DNA from 4 places in the Metabacillus sp. 113a genome. Region 4 is predicted to be linked to each of the others. Evidence: riboswitches for the same ligand, from Rfam matches in the RefSeq annotation. Region 4 holds a riboswitch; each other region holds the start of a gene.
What was found. Region 4 has a riboswitch for S-adenosylmethionine ahead of mtnK (S-methyl-5-thioribose kinase). Riboswitches for the same ligand answer to the same signal wherever they lie in the genome.

Region 1: another riboswitch for S-adenosylmethionine. It lies ahead of msrA (peptide-methionine (S)-S-oxide reductase MsrA); the one in region 4 lies ahead of mtnK (S-methyl-5-thioribose kinase).
Region 2: another riboswitch for S-adenosylmethionine. It lies ahead of ACQCVE_RS18070 (Na+/H+ antiporter NhaC family protein); the one in region 4 lies ahead of mtnK (S-methyl-5-thioribose kinase).
Region 3: another riboswitch for S-adenosylmethionine. It lies ahead of ACQCVE_RS04040 (YezD family protein); the one in region 4 lies ahead of mtnK (S-methyl-5-thioribose kinase).

Annotation. Positions count from the first base shown of each region.
Region 1 covers NZ_JBNILJ010000014.1:26,254-30,752, reverse strand. Annotated here, with positions in the region: gene ACQCVE_RS16015 (hypothetical protein) at 1-195, opposite strand, end outside; gene ACQCVE_RS16010 (organic hydroperoxide resistance protein) at 286-711, opposite strand; gene ACQCVE_RS16005 (MarR family winged helix-turn-helix transcriptional regulator) at 708-1,157, opposite strand; gene ACQCVE_RS16000 (FAD-dependent oxidoreductase) at 1,231-2,763, opposite strand; gene msrA (peptide-methionine (S)-S-oxide reductase MsrA) at 2,857-3,393, opposite strand; SAM riboswitch class I at 3,483-3,598, opposite strand; gene ACQCVE_RS15990 (thioredoxin family protein) at 3,723-4,040, opposite strand; gene ACQCVE_RS15985 (D-alanine--D-alanine ligase) at 4,238-4,499, shown strand, end outside.
Region 2 covers NZ_JBNILJ010000020.1:164-4,662, forward strand. Annotated here, with positions in the region: gene ACQCVE_RS18055 (divergent PAP2 family protein) at 425-889, shown strand; gene ACQCVE_RS18060 (DUF3889 domain-containing protein) at 1,018-1,347, shown strand; gene ACQCVE_RS18065 (GNAT family N-acetyltransferase) at 1,408-2,076, shown strand; SAM riboswitch class I at 2,273-2,377, shown strand; gene ACQCVE_RS18070 (Na+/H+ antiporter NhaC family protein) at 2,465-3,808, shown strand; gene ACQCVE_RS18075 (acyltransferase) at 4,257-4,499, shown strand, end outside.
Region 3 covers NZ_JBNILJ010000001.1:777,171-781,669, reverse strand. Annotated here, with positions in the region: gene ACQCVE_RS04065 (dihydroorotate dehydrogenase) at 1-298, shown strand, start outside; gene pyrF (orotidine-5'-phosphate decarboxylase) at 273-986, shown strand; gene pyrE (orotate phosphoribosyltransferase) at 983-1,612, shown strand; gene ACQCVE_RS04050 (hypothetical protein) at 1,824-2,099, opposite strand; gene ACQCVE_RS04045 (hypothetical protein) at 2,106-2,774, opposite strand; SAM riboswitch class I at 2,935-3,040, shown strand; gene ACQCVE_RS04040 (YezD family protein) at 3,207-3,320, shown strand; gene ACQCVE_RS04035 (phosphoadenylyl-sulfate reductase) at 3,530-4,231, shown strand; gene ACQCVE_RS04030 (anion permease) at 4,245-4,499, shown strand, end outside.
Region 4 covers NZ_JBNILJ010000005.1:89,625-94,123, reverse strand. Annotated here, with positions in the region: gene ACQCVE_RS10550 (pyridoxal phosphate-dependent aminotransferase) at 74-1,252, opposite strand; gene ACQCVE_RS10545 (carbon-nitrogen family hydrolase) at 1,354-2,157, shown strand; SAM riboswitch class I at 2,358-2,520, shown strand; gene mtnK (S-methyl-5-thioribose kinase) at 2,617-3,807, shown strand; gene mtnA (S-methyl-5-thioribose-1-phosphate isomerase) at 3,825-4,499, shown strand, end outside.

The DNA of each region.
Region 1 (4,499 bases), on a different contig from region 4:
GTGAGAAGGTTCTGCCTCCGCCCCCTGGTGCTTTACCGTAACAGGGGACGGAGGCGCAGCCCCAATCAAAGCCGCATCCCCAATCGCACCCACAGCCCCAATCAAAGCCGCATCCCCAATCGCAACCGCAGCCCCAATCAAGGCCGCATCCCCAGTCGGAGGCACAGCCCCAATCAAAGCCACAGCCCCAATCAAAGCCACACCCCCAGCCAACCCCAAACCCCAGCAACAGCAAAAAAGCTGAACCCGTTCAGAGGGTTCAGCTTTTGCATGGCAATCTGCTGATTATTCAGCTTTGCCGGATAAATTTACATCAATGTTGCCGCGGGTAGCTTTAGAGTATGGGCAAACCTGGTGAGCAGCTTCAATTAGCTCCTGTGCGGTTGCATCGTCCACACCTTTGACGATTGCTTCCAATTCAACCTCTAGTTTAAATCCGCCGTCTGCTTCATCTTTGCCGATGGAAACGTTAGCTGTAACCTTTGTGCCTTCCGTTTTGATTTTCTTTTGACGGATGACGAGGTTTAGGGCGCTGTCGAAGCAGGCAGAATATCCGGCTGCGAAAAGCTGCTCAGGGTTTGTGCCTTCTCCGCCTTGGCCTCCGAGGCCTTTTGGCATTGAGACAGGGAAATCAAGCTGTCCGTCTGAAGATTGGATTCGTCCTTCGCGTCCGCCTGTTGCCGTTGCAGTTGCCGTATAAAGTGCATTCATAATTCGTTTCCTCCTTGTTTTAGATGAATCGTCAGGTTTTTTAAGGTTTTCAGAAGTAGCTGATATTCCTCAACAGATAGTCCAAGTTTCGGGGCTACCTCATCCGGGATGCAGGCTGCTTCTGTTTTTAGACTTTCCCCTTTCGCCGTCAAACTAATCGTCACTTTGCGCTCGTCCTCTTTTGCCCTGGTTCTTGCTACAAGTCCGGCTGCTTCCAGCCGTTTAAGCATGGGGGTCAGAGTACCGGAGTCGAGCATAAGGTGCCCGCCGATTTCTTTAACCGTCAGGCTTGGATGTTCCCATAAAACCAGCATGACCAGGTATTGCGGAAAGGTTAGGTTGAGAGGTTCTAGGATCGGTCTGTAAAGGCTTGAAATTTCCTTTGAGCTGGCATACAGAGCAAAGCACAATTGGTTTTCAAGCTTGAGTTTTTGGCTGTTCTCCATGATCATGGTCTTCCTTCGCTGAATAAGTTGTGCACAATCGAATTGTATCCGATTTAGATAGAAAGCACAATTATTATGCTTCGTCCATCTGCAATTTTTTAAGAGGCTTGTCTGCGGGGCCCTCCATGACTTCTCCGTCAGTGGAAAAGCGTGAGCCGTGGCATGGACAATCCCAGGACCTGTCCCCGCGGTTCCATTCAACCTCGCAGCCTAAGTGGGTGCAGGTTGAGTCCACCAGATGCAGGCAGCCTTGCTGATCCTTGTAGGCGGCGGCTTTTTGGCCTTTATAGGAGACGAGGGCGCCTTCATCATTGCGCAGTTCTTCGATTTTTTTTCGTGAACCAAAGTCCAGCTTTCCTCCAATTAAGTGTCCGGCTACATTGGCATTTTGGACAAGAAATGTTTTGATGCTTGGGTCTGCAATGAATCGGGAAGGGCAGAACACCTCCTGATAAGGATTCTCTCTCTCGAGCACCATATCCCTCATCATCATGGCAGCGGCCGTGCCGTTTGTCATTCCCCATTTGCGGTAGCCTGATGCAGCGAGAACGGACGGCTTCCCTTTTGTCACCGGACCGACATAAGGAATTTTATCCAGGGTAATTAAATCCTGTGCAGACCACTTATACACAGCTTCTTTTAGCCCTAAATGGACTTTTCCAAACAGCTCAAGGGCTTCGTAATGTTTTTGCGTATCGAATCCCTGGCCGGTTTTATGGCTATCCCCGCCAATGAGAATGAGATCCTCACCGTCCATTGGAGTGGAGCGGATTGAGCGGGTCGGATTGTCCGCACTTAAATACATTCCGCCCGGATAAGGCTTCCTTGTTTTAACGCCCAGGACATAGGATCTTTCCGCATACATTCGTGCGAAATAAAAGCCGTTTCCATCAAAAAAAGGAAAATGGGAGCAGGAAAGAGCGTGCTTGGCCTTGACTTCGAAGCCGTCCCTCGTTCTGACCTTTGCTCCTCCCTCAAAAACCTCCGCATCTACGGCAACTGTATTTTCGTAGATTTCCACTCCCATCTTTTGCAGCTCACCTGTCATGTGGCCTAAATAGGAAAGAGGGTGGAACTGGGCCTGATTTTTTATCAGAATGGCATTTTTAATAGGCAGGTCAAAAGGGATTGAGTCTGCCATCCCGCAATCGATTCCGAGTTTGACGTAGGCTTTGTATTCTTTTTCAAGCTTCGTGGCATTTTTGCTCTCTGCTGTATAAATATAGGCATCCTGGTTTGAAAAATCACAGGAAACACCTGCTGCGTAATCTCTCATAAACTCGAGCGCCTCATGGTTCGCAGCAAAGTATTTTTTTGCTTTTTCTTCCCCGATATGCTGAATCAGCTCATCATAAATCAGGTCATGCTGGGTGGTGATTTTGGCTGTTGTATGGCCGGTTGTTCCGTTCAGCAGCCCATCGGCTTCAAGCAGGACGACGTTAACTCCTTCTTTGGCAAGTAAGTAGGCAGCTGTGATTCCGGTGATGCCGCCTCCGACAACAACTGCATCCGTATCGAGATTTTTATCAAGCTTTGGAAAGGAGGGAAGCCCGGCTGATTCTCTCCAAAAAGGTTCAGGGGATGAAGGGATTGATTTAGTAGACAAGGGAAAGCCTCCTTCGATATGTACTCTAAGATAATTTTTCCAACATCAAGAAAATCATGTACCAAAATAAAAAGAGTGCGGATTTCCGCACTCTTAACGATTTTTCCAATTCTGACTGATAAAAGCCTCGCGTCCGGATTCCTCACGCTCCTGCTTGTATTTTTCAGGGTTTTTTTTGTAAAAGCCCTGATGATGCTCTTCAGCCGGATAGAAGGCACTTGCTTCCTTGATTGGGGTTACGATCGGTTCTTTAAATTTTCCGCTTTCAGCCAGGAGCTGTTTTGAAGCTTCGGCAGCCTGGCGCTGTTCTTCCGTATGATAGAAAATAATGGCCCGGTAAGATTCCCCGCGGTCGATAAATTGGCCCTCATCATCCGTAGGGTCAATTTGCTGCCAGTAGAGCTCAAGCAGTTTTTCGTATGGGAAAACCTCTGGATTGTACCGGATTTGAACGGCTTCGGCGTGCCCTGATGTTCCGGATTTTACTTGCTCGTATGATGGGTTATCGATGTGCCCGCCTGTGTATCCGGAAACGATCCCGTGAATTCCGGGAAGTTCATCAAATGGTTTTACCATGCACCAAAAGCAGCCTCCCGCAAATGTTGCCGTTTCAATTTGAATGGCAGTCATGTCTTTTCCTCCTTTGATTTAAGAAACTGTAAAAACCCCTCTTCCTGAGCAGAAGAGGGGGGAATAATCTGAAAAGCAGACCGGCTCTTCTCTCATCTGCCGGGCAAAAAGCATATGCCCGCAGGAATTAGCACGGTTTCACATTTGCCGTGATCCGCTGCCGAGGCTTCGCAGGGCCATGTCCCTCCGCCTCTCTCGATAAGAGTGAATGAAATTAAAACGAGCATAAAACTGATTGAAAGGAAAGTCAAGGATTCTTACTCGTGCTGCCCAACCCGGGCAAAAGGTTGTTTGATCGGAAAGCAAAAAACACAAGCCGGAGCTTGTGCTTAAAGTTTTTCTGTAAGAAATTCACGAACCTGATCAGGTGTTTTGGCATTGGCGCTGTGCAAGTGACCGAGCTTTTCGCCGTTTTTGAAAATAAGAATGCTTGGAATTCCCATAACCTGATATTTTTCAGCTATTTCAGGGAACTCATCCTTATTGATCTCGAACCATTGAAAGTCCTTATATTCTTCAAGAATTTCATCAATGAAAAAGTTCATTCGCGTGCAATCGGGACACCAGTCAGCGAAGAATTTAACGAGAACTTCCTTATCAGATGAAATGAGCTTTTCGAATTGTTCGGTTGATGTAATTTTTTCCATATGCATAATCCCTCCTGCCACTATTTTAATACAAACTGCAGAAATAAACGACATTTTGATTTCGCACAAAAGTTTACAGATGTTCGAATGCTATAAAAGAATTGCAGGGCCAAAGATAACAAACAGGCTGGAAAATGATAAAATAGGAAGAGTGATGAAAAAAACGTGTACGTGATAGATTGAGGGGGAAATAAAACATGAAAATTAAACTCGGGCTTGTATACGGTGGAAAATCCGCAGAACATCAAGTCTCATTGCAAACAGCACTTGCTGTTATTAAAGCGCTGGATCTCAAGCAATTTGATATACATCCTATTTATATTACAGAAAAGGGAGAATGGATCCGCGGTGCACAGCTGTATGAGCCGGCATCCAGTGTATCTGCCCTGAAGCTTGGCGATTCTGAAGGGAAGGCGATTATGCCGTCTGCTCTGAATGCAGAGCTGTTTCCGTCTGCAT
Region 2 (4,499 bases), on a different contig from region 4:
TGTCCATACTTCCAGTTTTATTGTCCGTACTTTTCATATAAAGACTTTTCGACAAAATCCGAGCGTGTTTGTGCTGTACTGAGTTGAGAAATCCGCCCTTGGGTTGTCATATATAAGCATATATGGTCCGTATTTTGATTTTATTGTCCGTACTTGAGATTTAATGTCCGTATTCTGATTTTATTGTCCATACTTCCAGTTTTATTGTCCGTACTTTTCATATAAAGACTTTTCGACAAAATCTGAGCGTGTTTGAGCTGTACTGAGTGCAGAAATCCGCCCTTGGTTTCTCAAACATACTCATATATGGTCCGTATAATCCCAGCGTGATTTTATAAACTGCCAAAGTAGGGTATGTACCAACTGAAAACGTGTATAGTCCCGTTGGAACAGTCCAAAACTAATCTCACGAGAGGTGAAGGAATTGATAAGAAACCGAGGAATTTTGACAGCTTTAGCAGGAATAGGGATTGCACAGGGACTTAAGATTTTTGGTCATAAACGGCTGACAGGCAAGTGGGATTGGCGTCCTATGTTCCAGACAGGCGGCATGCCTAGTTCACACTCTGCAGGTGTGGCGTCATTGGCTACATATGTGGCTGCCAAAAATGGGAGTACATCGGTTGAAACAGCATTGGCCGTCGTATTCGGAATCATCGTTATGTATGATGCGCAGGGAATTCGCCGTCATACTGGAGAGATTGCCAAGCTTGTTAATGATATTGATGCGGATATCGAATTGCTCTCCGGACATTTCCCAGGTCTGGGCCATGTGAAACAGAAGGAAGAGCTGAATGAACTTTTGGGACATCAGCCGGAAGAGGTGGCCTATGGAGCACTTCTCGGGATTGTAATTGGACTGATTAGTGCAAAAACGGACTCTGATTAAAAATTGGCTAATTCAGTTAGATCAGACCTGGAAGGATCAAATTGAAATTGGATAAAAAAGGCGTGCCGGGTGCACGTCTTTTTTTTACGCCTTTGCGTAACCCTAAAAGAAAAAAGGATGTGTCTATTATGAAAAAATGGTTGTCTGTTTTGTTTGCCGCACTGATGCTGTCTGCCGGTGCTGAACCTCAGGAAGTTTATGCAAGGGAACATCAGCAGGAGCCTGCTTATGCTAAATGGTCGCGCATTGCCATTCAGGAGGCAAAAAAGAAATACCCGGACGCTAAGCTCCTGGATTATTTATATATAGGACGTGAAGATTCAGGAAGGACCGCCAAAGAGAAATTCAAACTATGGGTGCGCAGGGACAGCCGGGAGTTTGGATTATTCGTCACCGTGGAGTTCGAGAAAGACACACAGAAAGTAAAAGCGGTCACATTCACTGAATCCGACCGGTAAACACAGGTTTTCCCTCCTGCTGATCGCGGTATAAATAAGTAACTATGGGGGGGAAAGCAAATGTATAAAAAAGAATTTTACGTTTTTGATGATCAAGGTCCGAAGCCTGCTGTTATCCGCAACTATCATGAGTCTGACTTTGATGGATTGATCCGGATTCAGAGGGAGAGCTTTCCTCCTCCTTTTCCAAGCGAGCTCCTGTGGAGCAAAGAGCAGCTTCAAAGCCACATCCGCTTGTTTCAGGAAGGAGCTCTATGCATTGAAGTGGATGGAGTGCTCGCAGGATCCCTGACGAGCCTTTTAGTTGATTATGACGAGAAAGGTCCGGACCATACGTGGGATGATATGACGGACCGGGGTTATATCGGCAGCCATGTTTCAGAGGGCAGAACGCTGTATGTTGTGGATATAGGGGTAAGACCTCAATACCGGAAGGCAGGGCTTGGGAGCTGGCTTATGTTTTCTGCCTATGAATTGGTTGTACATAAAAAGCTTGATCGTTTGCTCGGAGGCGGAAGAATGCCGGGCTACTATAAAAAGTCAGATGAACTGAAACCTGAAGAGTATTTAGAGGGTGTTGTAAACGGGGAGTTAAAGGATCCGGTCCTTACCTTTTTGCTCAGGTGCGGCCGCACCCCTTTGAAGGTCATGGGGAACTATTTAGAGGATGAAGAATCATGCCATTATGCTGCATTGATGGAATGGAAGAATCCTTTTGCTGGAAAGTAAATAGCAATTATTGCTGTTTTCTATTCATCTTTTTTAACATATATCCTTGCTGTTGCTGCAGCAGGCTTGGTAAGGCTTTCATGAATGACAGCATGTAAATATTTTTTTAAGAAAATAAAATTATGGTTTGACATTTTTTTGTGCAGCCCTTAAGGTAGTAAAAGATTGTTTATGAAATGCCCATAAATTTACGAACTTCTTATCACGAGAGGCGGAGGGACTGGCCCTGCGATGCCTCGGCAGCGGACTTTTTTAAGAGTGCTGTGCCAAATCCAGCAAGCAAATGCTTGAAAGATGAGAAGAGTGTCCTGATTATTGTGTATTAAGGCCTCTTCTTAAGGATAAGAAGGGGTCTTTTTTATGAACAGAATTGATGCGAGGTGGGAAAATGAACGTGAATCGTGAAGTAAAAGCAAATCCGCTGGCGCTGCTGCCGCTGCTGATTTTTATCGCCCTTTTTATTACGGCAGGTGTGATCACCGGGGACTTTTATAAACTGCCGATGGTTGTATCCATTTTGGTCGCAGTAGCCGCAGCGCTGTTTATGAATAGAAAAGAAACGCTGAATTCGAAGGTTGAGCGCTTTGCAAAGGGTGCCGGCCATCCGGATATTATGATTATGGTCTTTATTTACATCCTGGCAGGTGCTTTTTCGGAATCGGCCAAAGCTATGGGAGCAGTTGAATCGACAGTAAACCTGGCTCTGACCTACTTTCCACAGAGCTTTCTTGTAGCAGGATTGTTCATTATTGCAGCGTTTGTTTCCCTTTCAATGGGAACATCAATGGGGACGATCGCAGCTCTTGGCCCTATAGCAGCAGGAATCAGCGGGGAAACTGAAATCCCTGTAGCACTTGCTGTGGCTGCCGTTATCGGAGGAGCAATGTTCGGAGATAATCTCTCCTTCATATCCGACACTACGATTGCGGCGGTCAGAACCCAGAAGACAGAAATGCTGGATAAGTTCAAAACGAATTTCTTTATTGTTTTGCCGGCAGCAGTCGTCACAGCGATCATTTTGATTGTGATCTCTGCAGGAATGGATTCCACAGTGGAAACGAAGGAATTCAATTTCATTAAAATGCTCCCATACCTTGGAGTATTGATTGGAGCTCTGGCAGGACTGAACGTTGTTGCCGTGCTTGGGGGGGGAATAGTATTGACCGCGATCATCGGACTCTCCGATGGCAGCTTCAATATCCTTTCTTTTTCCCAATCGCTAATGGACGGAGTATCAGGAATGGCTGAACTTATTATCCTCTCTGTTTTGATTGGCGGAATGGTTGAGCTGATCAAGCACAATGGAGGAATTCAGTTTATTCTAAATGCCATGACGAAAAATATCCGATCAAAAAGAGGCGCAGAACTTGGAATTGCCGGTCTGGTGGGTGCAACAAATCTATCAACGGCAAATAATACCATTTCTATCATTACTGCAGGCCCGCTTGCCAAAAACATTGCGGATCAGTACGGGATTGATAACAGAAAATCTGCAAGTATTCTCGATATCTTTTCGTGCAGCGTACAGGGGCTGATTCCTTATGGGGCTCAGATGCTTGCGGGGGCTCAGCTTGTTAAAGCCTCACCGCTCAGCATCATCCCGTACACGTTCTACCCGATGCTGACACTTGTTTGCGGACTTCTGGCTATTGCGTTTGGCTTTCCGAAGCTGAAGCCTAAATCAAATAAGCAGGATTCCGATGCAGCTGATGTAAGAGAAAATTACAGTTGATTTTTCAGGGGCGATACGAGGCAGGAGTATCGCCCATTTTTTTGACAAAAATCAATTTGTGATGCAAAATAGGCTCGGGGACGAGAGGGAAAGTCAGGATGGAGAGCCTATAGAAATTTTTCAGCCAGTCATGGGTACCTTGTTCCGGACGACAGGTTTCGACAAAATGCGTGATTTTTTGTAAATATCTGTTCCTATAAAAATTTTTGATGATTTTTATCGCTGGAACAATTAATGACTAACACATCATTTTTAGTTTTTAAAAAAAGCTGATGACTTTGTGCTCATGCTTAATCAGGGCTTGGTTGCGCTTACAGCCCCATCACTCCATCTTAAGACCTCTATGGGGTTCCCGTACGAAAGCATGCTTTTCAAATTTGTCTTACACACATAGACAGATATCGTTTAGAATGGGAAAGTACTAACTCAGTAAAGGAGCGATATGAGAATGTCAACTGAGGCTATTAAGAAAAGCGGCAAAGCTTATTTATTTGAAATCCATTTCCTTCGTGCCCTCGCTTGCCTGGGGGTGCTGGCAGTGCATGTATCTGCTACCTACTACGGCATGAATGGAGAAAAGTTTGATGCGTTTTCCCACTTTTTAAATCAGGTAGGACGATTTGGAACACCTATATTTGCAGTAATCAGCGGATTTTTGCTGTTTTTACAGGTGCGTAATAAAGGATTTCAA
Region 3 (4,499 bases), on a different contig from region 4:
CGGGCTCTCCGGACCGGCCATTAAGCCTGTAGCAATCCGGATGGTCCATGAAGTCAGCCGGGCTGTATCCATCCCGATTATTGGAATGGGGGGGATCCAGTCAGCAGAGGATGTCCTGGAGTTTCTGTATGCCGGAGCGAGTGCGGTTGCAGTAGGAACCGCCAACTTCGTCAATCCATTCATCTGTTCGGAAATCATTGATGCATTACCGGAAGTACTTGCCCGTTACGGATTCAGTCACATTAAAGAATGTATTGGAAGGAGCCATGACTATGCAGCCGGTTATCATCGCGCTTGATTTTGAGAACAAACTGGAAACAGACCGCTTTTTAAGCAGAATGGATCCGCAATCTTTTTATTTAAAAGCTGGAATGGAGCTGTTTTACAAGGAAGGCCCCGCAATAGTGGAGTGGCTGAAATCAAAAGGACATCAAGTCTTTCTTGATTTAAAGCTTCACGATATCCCAAACACTGTAAAAAAAGCAATGAAAGCTTTAGCCTCATTAGAGATTGATATGGTGAATGTCCATGCTGCCGGCGGTGTGAACATGATGGAAGCCGCCCTGGAAGGACTTGATTCAGGAACATCTTCCGGCCAAAAGCGGCCGATCCTCATTGGTGTAACACAGCTGACAAGCACATCCCAAAGAGTATTAAATAATGAGCTTCTCATCCATAGGGAAATGGATGAGACTGTTATTCATTACGCGGGCCTTGTAAAACAGGCAGGATTGGACGGGGTGGTTTGCAGTGTGTGGGAATCTGCGCAGGTGAAGGCATCGCTTGGGGAAGAATTTATAACCGTTACACCCGGTATTCGATTTGCCGGTGAGGCTCCTGCAGATCAAACCAGAATTGCCACTCCCGAAATTGCTCGCAGGAAGAACGTTACCAGTATGGTCGCCGGCAGAAGCATCACTGCAAAAAGTGAACCGATGCAAGCCTATAATCAGATGCTGAAAGAATGGGAGGGTGTTGTACAATGAAACACACGATAGCAAAATCTCTTCTGGACATTGGAGCTGTCACACTTAAGCCGAACGAACCGTTCGTATGGGCAAGCGGCATTGAATCTCCGATCTATTGTGATAACCGGCTTACATTATCCTATCCGCAAATAAGGAAAAGCATTGCAGAAGGCCTGGCTAATGTGATTCAGGAGCACTACCCGGATGCAACACTGATTGCCGGCACTGCGACAGCCGGCATCCCACATGCTGCACTTGTGAGTGATCTCCTCGGACTGCCGATGTGCTACGTCCGCGGGAGTGCCAAGGGGCACGGGAAGGGGAATCTGATTGAAGGACGGACCGGCAGCCATGACCGTGCGGTTGTTATCGAAGATCTGATCTCTACAGGAGGAAGCGCCATTCACGCGGTAAAAGCCCTTCGGGAAGCAGGAGCTGAAGTATTGGGTGTGGCAGCCATTTTCACCTATGGGTTTGATACCGCTGACAGCCATTTCAGTCATGACGGGATTTCTTATCAAACGTTAACGGATTACTCCACACTCATTCAAATTGCGGGGAGAGAAAACCTTATTCAAAAAGAAGATTTGGATAAGCTTGAAAAATGGCGGAAAAATCCGGCTGCTTCTGATTGGAGATCCTGAGCGCGTTTCTGAATATATTGATTTGTCTTGCTGTTTTTTGAGAGCCAGCTGAACGGAAAACCCCCATCACAAGGGGGTTTCTTTGTAAGTATCTTTCCATATTAAATAAATCAGAAAAACAAACCATATGCAATAGGGGAGAGAGCCTGGAATACGGACTAACTGGACAGCCCCTTTTTCCCATTTCCAAGGCACAATCAGAACGCCGAAATTATAAAAACCAGACAGAAAAGGTTAAAATCAGGCCGATCAGGCCGGCAGCTGTGAAGCTAAGGCGGAACCAGACCGGGATGCGGTGTTCAGGGATTGCTTTTGCGAGGGTGGACCAATACCATAAACCCGCGGCAGCGAATAACCGGAGTCCGCCTTCAGATGTGAACTTCATTTCGTTCAGCTCTGCCCGGCTCGACATCGATGAAAAAGCATAGGCGAATCCTAATGCGGAGAAAATATACCCGATTATAGAGAGGAGCGCTTTCCATGCCATTCTTCTTCAATCCCTTTCTTCAATCAGCATGGTCAGAAAAGATCCTAACCTATTTTCCGTTCTGCCGATAACATACGGAATGTTTGTTTTGAACAGCGGCCCCCCATATACAAACGAATGAAATTCCCCATTCTCACCGCACGGGTCTGCCCGTCCTTCCAGATCTTTTACAAAAGACTCATCATAGTGCCTTCCGAGAAAATCATAAGGGAGCCTGGCTCCATCTAAGCCAGAAATAACCGCCAAAAACCCATCCGATTGAAATTTTTTGGATAATCTGTCCGGCCGCTCTCCCCATAATGGAAAAATAGCCTTCATCCCATGCCGAGCTGTCAATTCTTCTCTGTATTTTTTTATATCTGCAAGAAAAAGGTCACCATAGGCTGCATGCAGGATTTTCTGATCTCTGCAAGTTTTAAGAAATTCTCCCATGCTTTTATCATATTCCTTATTAGAGGCGCCGGGGGGAATTTCAATGATGTGAAGCGGCAAATCCAGCTCCTCTGCCTGCTTTGCAATTAGACCTTTCGTAACACCGTGAAAGGGTACACGACCTGTAATGGAGTCCACTGCCGTAAATAATCCGCAAACTTGAATTTCTTGATTTTCAAGGAGTACTTGAAGCATCATGGCACTGTCTTTGCCGCCGCTCCAGGATACAATGGTTTTTTTCACACGAATCACCTCATATCCATAGTTTATCGTATCGTAAAGTTTTTTTTAACTTAAAAAAACCAGTCAATTCAAGCTTTGATTTAGTTTTGATAAAACCTACCCGAAAACTCGGGTTGACAATCGTTCGAATTGTGCTAAAATTTGAAATCAATACACATCATACTTATCCAGAGCGGTGGAGGGACCTGGCCCTGTGAAGCCCGGCAACCTGCTGAAAAGCAAGGTGCTAAATCCAGCAAAATGGAACCCATTTTGAGAGATAAGGGGAAAAACCTCACTAGTCTTTCTAAAATGGAAGGCTTTTTGCTGTTGATTTTAGGCGGTCCGGCTGCTGTCCGGTTACATGCCGTTTAATCAGCTTGAATGCTGTCAGAGCCTATTTTGTTAAAGGGAGTGCTGTCCGTGGGGGAGCAAGATCAGCTTGATCAAGTAATGGGAAAGCTAAAGGAAATGCTTCAAGCAATGAATTATGGATCGATTACCCTGATCATTCAAGATGGGAAAATCATTCAGCTTGAAAAAAATGAAAAAGTGAGATTGAAATAGAATAGGGATCACGATCGCTGACCAGACAAACTGGAGGCGGGACCTGCGCTGCGGCATAAATGTTTTATTATGCTTTGGTGCTGTCCCGCTTTTATTTTTTTACAAGAGACCTGCTTGTCCTGGGTGCTTACATGAGCACCCGGCCGGGCCATTGCGGCAGAAGCTGTTGGCTATAAAACCATTGTGTTTAGATTAAGAGAGGTGCAAACATGCTTACTTATGAGAACTGGACCGGCAGCTATCCGGATTTTGAAGATGAAGATCATTTGAAAGAAGCGCTGCACGTGCTGAGCTGGGCATACGGCCATTATGCGGACGAACTGGTGTATGCCTGCAGCTTTGGAATCGAAGGAATCGTCCTGATTGAACTAATATCCAGAATCAAAAAGAATGCAAGAATTGTTTTCCTGGATACAGAGGTACATTTCAAAGAAACGTATGAGCTAATTGACCGGATAAGGGCAAGGTATCCTGATTTAAACATTACGATGAAAAAACCTCCGTTAACGGTTGCGGAGCAGGCAGCAAAGCATGGAGATGAGCTTTGGAAAACCAATCCGAATGAATGCTGCAAAATCAGAAAAGTGCTCCCGCTAAGAGAAGTAATGAGCACCGAAAAAGCGTGGATTTCCGGCTTGAGAAGAGAGCAGTCTCCTTCCAGAAAAGATACAGAGTTTTTAAACAGGGACGGCAAATTTGAGAACATAAAAATATGTCCTCTCATCCATTGGACGTGGAAGGATGTCTGGCGTTTCGCCCATAAGAATGATCTGGATTACAATATGCTTCACGATCAGGGGTACCCGAGCATAGGCTGCAAGCCTTGTACACAGCCTGCTATTGATGTAAGTGACTGCAGGTCAGGACGATGGAATGGCACACAGAAAACCGAATGCGGCCTTCACGGGTGAGGAGTAAATGATAATGGAAGCTGCAGCAATTTTTTTAAGCTTATTTTTCGCCATGAATATCGGTGCGAGCGGAGCGGCTGCATCGATGGGAGTGGCTTATGGAACAGGGGCCATTCCCCGCAGGTTGGCAGCCCTTATTCTTTGCGGAATAGGTGTGATCCTCGGTGCTGTATTGGGCGGCGGAGAAGTAGTGAAGACGATCAGTTCAGGACTAATCCCCAAATCCGTGATTTCCATAGAAATTGTTCTTGTTATTATCGGAGCGGCA
Region 4 (4,499 bases):
GCGAAATTTTCAATTAATTTGGATTATTGCAGGGATTTGGAAATGTGTCAAGTCATAATTGAAAATCATTCCATTACGGCCGGAAAATGTCAAGCTTCCCAATCCTTTCGGCCGCCTCCCAGATCCTGGCTTCATCCGTAAGCAGACCAGCACGCAAATATCCTTCGCCAAATTGGCCGAACCCGCTTCCCGGTGCGGTAAGAACATGAGCTTTTTCCAGAAGAAGATCTGAAAATTCCTGGGATGTAAAGCGCTCGGGAACGGGCAGCCAAGCGAAGAAACTCCCCTTAGGAGCTTGAATGTTCCAGCCGATTTCCTTAAAGGCATCCACCAGTGTATTCCGGCGTCTTTCATACATCCGGACAAGCGCTTTTAAGCTGTCCCCTCTATCCAGCAAAGCTGCTTCGGCCGCATCCTGAACAGCACCAAAAACACTTACATACATATGATCCTGAAACAGGTTGATTGCTTCTATAACACTGGCATTTCCAGCTGCAAACGCTACCCGCCACCCCGCCATATTGAACGTTTTCGAAAGAGTATAAATTTCAATTCCCGTTTCCTTTGCACCAGGGGTCTGAAGATAACTTAACGGCTTTTCGCCGTCAAACCCAATCGCTCCATAGGCAAAATCATGAATGGTACAAATATGGTGCTGCTTGGCAAAATCAGCGGTTTCTCTAAAAAAAGCTGCATTGGCTGCTGCTCCCGTAGGATTGTTCGGATAATTTAAAAACATAAGCTTTGTTTTAAGCAAAACAGGATCAGGAATTTGATCATAATCCGGGAGGTACTCATTTTTTTCAAGCAGCGGAAGCATGTGCATCCCTGCGCCGGCCATCTCTACGCCAGACCAGTAATCCGGGTATCCAGGATCTGGAACAAGCGCCACATCACCAGGGTTTAGTAAACATTGTGGAAGCTCAACAAGCCCGGCTTTCCCACCAAACAGGATGGCTATCTCCGTCTCCGGATCTAATTCAACCCCATATTCTCTCTTGTAAAAGGTTGAAGCAGCTGCTCTTAAAGACTGTTTACCTCTGAAAGGGGAATATTTGTGATTGGCCGGTTCTTCTGCAGCTTTTTGAAGCGCCTTAACGATATGTGCAGGTGCAGGCTGATCCGGGTTTCCCTGGCCCAGATTGATGATGTCACAGCCCTCTTTAATCTTTTCAGCTGCTTTTAAAGACAAGGCAGCGAAAAATTGCTCAGGAAGCCGTCTTAGTAAGCGGGATGGTTCAAAATATGTCATTCTATTCCACCTTCTCGAAAAATTCTTGAAATGATAGTCACAAATCATATAGTGTTAATACAGAAAAGTAAAGAAAATTCTGATTGAAAGCGGGGGTCAAAGTGAAACAGTCAATTGCGTGCATCCAATTTGATATCGCATTCGGCAATCCGGAAGAAAATAAAAAAAGAGCGGCAGCTGCGATCAGGGAAGCCGTTAAAGTCAATCCGCCGGACATTCTTGTATTACCCGAATTATGGAACACTGGATACGATTTGACAAGACTGGATGAGATTGCGGACCCGGCAGGAAGGGACTCGAAGGCTTTTCTTTCGGCCTTGGCTAGAGAGCACCATGTCCACCTGGTGGCAGGGTCCATTGCCAAAAAGTCCGGTAAAGAGATAACAAATACAATGCTCATTTTCAGCAGGAGCGGAGAGCTGGTACATGAATACAGCAAAATTCATTTATTTAAACTGATGGATGAACACCATTATTTGACAGGCGGCAAAAGCAGCGGACTTTTTTCTCTGGATGGAATCCAATGCGCAGGCTTTATATGCTACGATATCCGCTTCCCTGAATGGATGCGGGATCATGCAGCCCATGGAGCAGAAGTATTGTTCGTCGCCGCTGAATGGCCCCTCCTCCGCCTTAACCACTGGCGGGCGCTCCTCATAGCAAGAGCCATTGAGAATCAGGCCTTTGTCGTTGCCTGCAACAGATGCGGGTCCGACCCCAAAAATAAATTTGCCGGACATTCTATAATCATTGATCCATGGGGATCAGTTTTGGCCGAGGCGGGGCAAGGAGCAGAAACACTCCGCGCTGAATTGGATTTCGCAGAAATTGCTGAAATCAGAAGACAGATTCCCGTATTTCAGGACCGCCGGCCTGAATTGTACCAATCGTTCTTTAAAAGCTGACCTCCCTATTTAATTTTTTATATATAAGGGTTAAATCACTCAGCCTGAAGCTTATGAATGGTTTTATCAGATTCTTTCTGATGCCGGGCCTTTAAAACATACTAAAAAAAGATTGACAGACTTATTGTGGAGCTGGTAAGATTTTCATCAATGATTGATTGCAAAACAATTAAAACATTCAAAAAAATCTAACACATATACTCTTATCGAGAGTTGGGAGAGGGAATTGGCCCGTTGACCCCAACAGCAACCGACCGTAATTCCATTGCGAAATGGGGCGCAGCAAGAAGCGCCGGAGCAAGACGCTCCAAAAGGCACGGTGCTAAATCCGTCAGAAGCTTTATGCTTTCTGGGAGATAAGAGGTGCGGAGACAGCCTCTTCAAGCCTCTTTCTCAAAACGAAAGAGGCTTTTTGTATTTGCACTTATCTAAAAAACGGCTTTTCAGGAGGCGAAAAAATTGGGTATACCACATTCAGCATTTTATGAACCGTTAACGGAAGCCGCCGCTGCGGCACTCGCGGTCAGGCTGGGCCTCGTTCCAGACACGATTCTTCACTGCAGGGAAATTGGCGATGGGAATTTGAACCTTGTTTTCAGAGTACATGATCCAAAATCAGGCAAAGGGGTGATTGTTAAGCAGGCTCTTCCATACGCAAAGGTAATCGGTGAATCATGGCCGCTTACCCTTGACCGGGCACGCATTGAAAGCAGCGCCCTCGTTAAGCATGCAGAGCTTGCACCAGGGCTTGTCCCGGAGGTCTATTACACCGACCAGCCCCTAGCCGTAACTGTAATGGAAGACCTGTCACACTTACAAATTGCCAGGCAGGCATTGATCGAAGGAAAACAGCTCCCGCATCTCGCTCAGCACATTGGAGAATTTATGGCCAGGACGCTCTTTTATACGAGCGATTTCGCCCTTGAGCCTCATGTGAAAAAACAGCTTGTTAAACAATTTACGAATCCTGACCTTTGTAAAATTACAGAGGACTTTGTGTTCACCGATCCATTCTTCGATCATGATTCAAATGACTTTGAACCGGAGCTCCGGAAAGCGGCGGAAGAGATCTGGGCAGACACCCATTTAAAACTGGAAGCTGCCAAGCTTAAAAAGAAATTTTTAACGCAGGCGGATGCCTTAGTGCATGGAGACCTCCACACAGGAAGCATTTTTGCAGGAGAAACAGAAACGAAAGTCATTGATCCTGAATTTGCGTTCTTCGGCCCGATCGGCTTTGATCCAGGACAGTTTATTGGAAATCTCCTGCTTAATGCCCTATCCCGTGAACCGGATAAACAGGAGTTTCTGTTTCATGCGATCGAAACAGCATGGAACACATTTGCGGATGTGTTTAAAGAAGCTTGGAAAAACAGCAGTCTGGACTGCTACTCTGAAGTGGAAGGCTATCTTGAACATACATTGGCGCAGATATTTGAGGATACAATCGGCTTTGCGGGCTGTGAGGTGATCAGAAGGACAATCGGCCTCGCCCATGTGGCCGACCTCGATGGCATCCAGCCGCACAGCCGGAGAATAGAAGTGAAAATTCAGTCGCTGGAGCTTGGGAAAAAATTGATCAAGCAGCGGCGCAATCTTACGGAACCAGGGCAGCTCAAACGGTTTTTCCGTCATGCTATTGCCCCCTGATTAGGAGGACTATAAACATGCTTCAGCCATCTTTCATCGTACCCCGTTCAGTTGAATGGAAGGATACTTATATTTCCATGCTTGATCAGCAAAAACTGCCGGCCGCAGCCGAATACATTCGCCTGAACAACATAAAAGACGTTTGGGAGGCTATACAAAGTCTGAAAGTGAGAGGCGCCCCGGCAATCGGAATAACAGCAGCATTCGGGCTTGCCCTTTCTGCATCCCGCTACAGTGAAACAGAAATTGGTTTATTCCTGAAACGGCTAAAAAAAGAGCAGGAATATTTAGCTGGGTCGAGGCCAACGGCCGTAAATCTGTCCTGGGCTCTTAACCGTCTTCTGAAATCATGCGGCAATGTTCAATCAGTGAATGAAGCAAAAACCAATCTTATACATGAGGCCATTCAAATTCAGGCAGAGGATGAAGAAACCTGCAGACAAATAGGAGAGCATGCGTTAAAGCTCTTTTCTAAAAACGACCGGATCCTGACCATCTGCAATGCAGGTTCAATAGCGACTGCCAGATACGGAACAGCGCTTGCTCCCTTCTACTTGGCAAAGGAGCAAAATTTCCCGCTTCAAGTGTTTGCATGTGAAACCCGGCCGGTGCTTCAGGGATCAAGACTCACTGCATGGGAGCTTATGCAGGCAGGGGTCGATGTTACTTTGATTACAGACAGCATGGCTGCC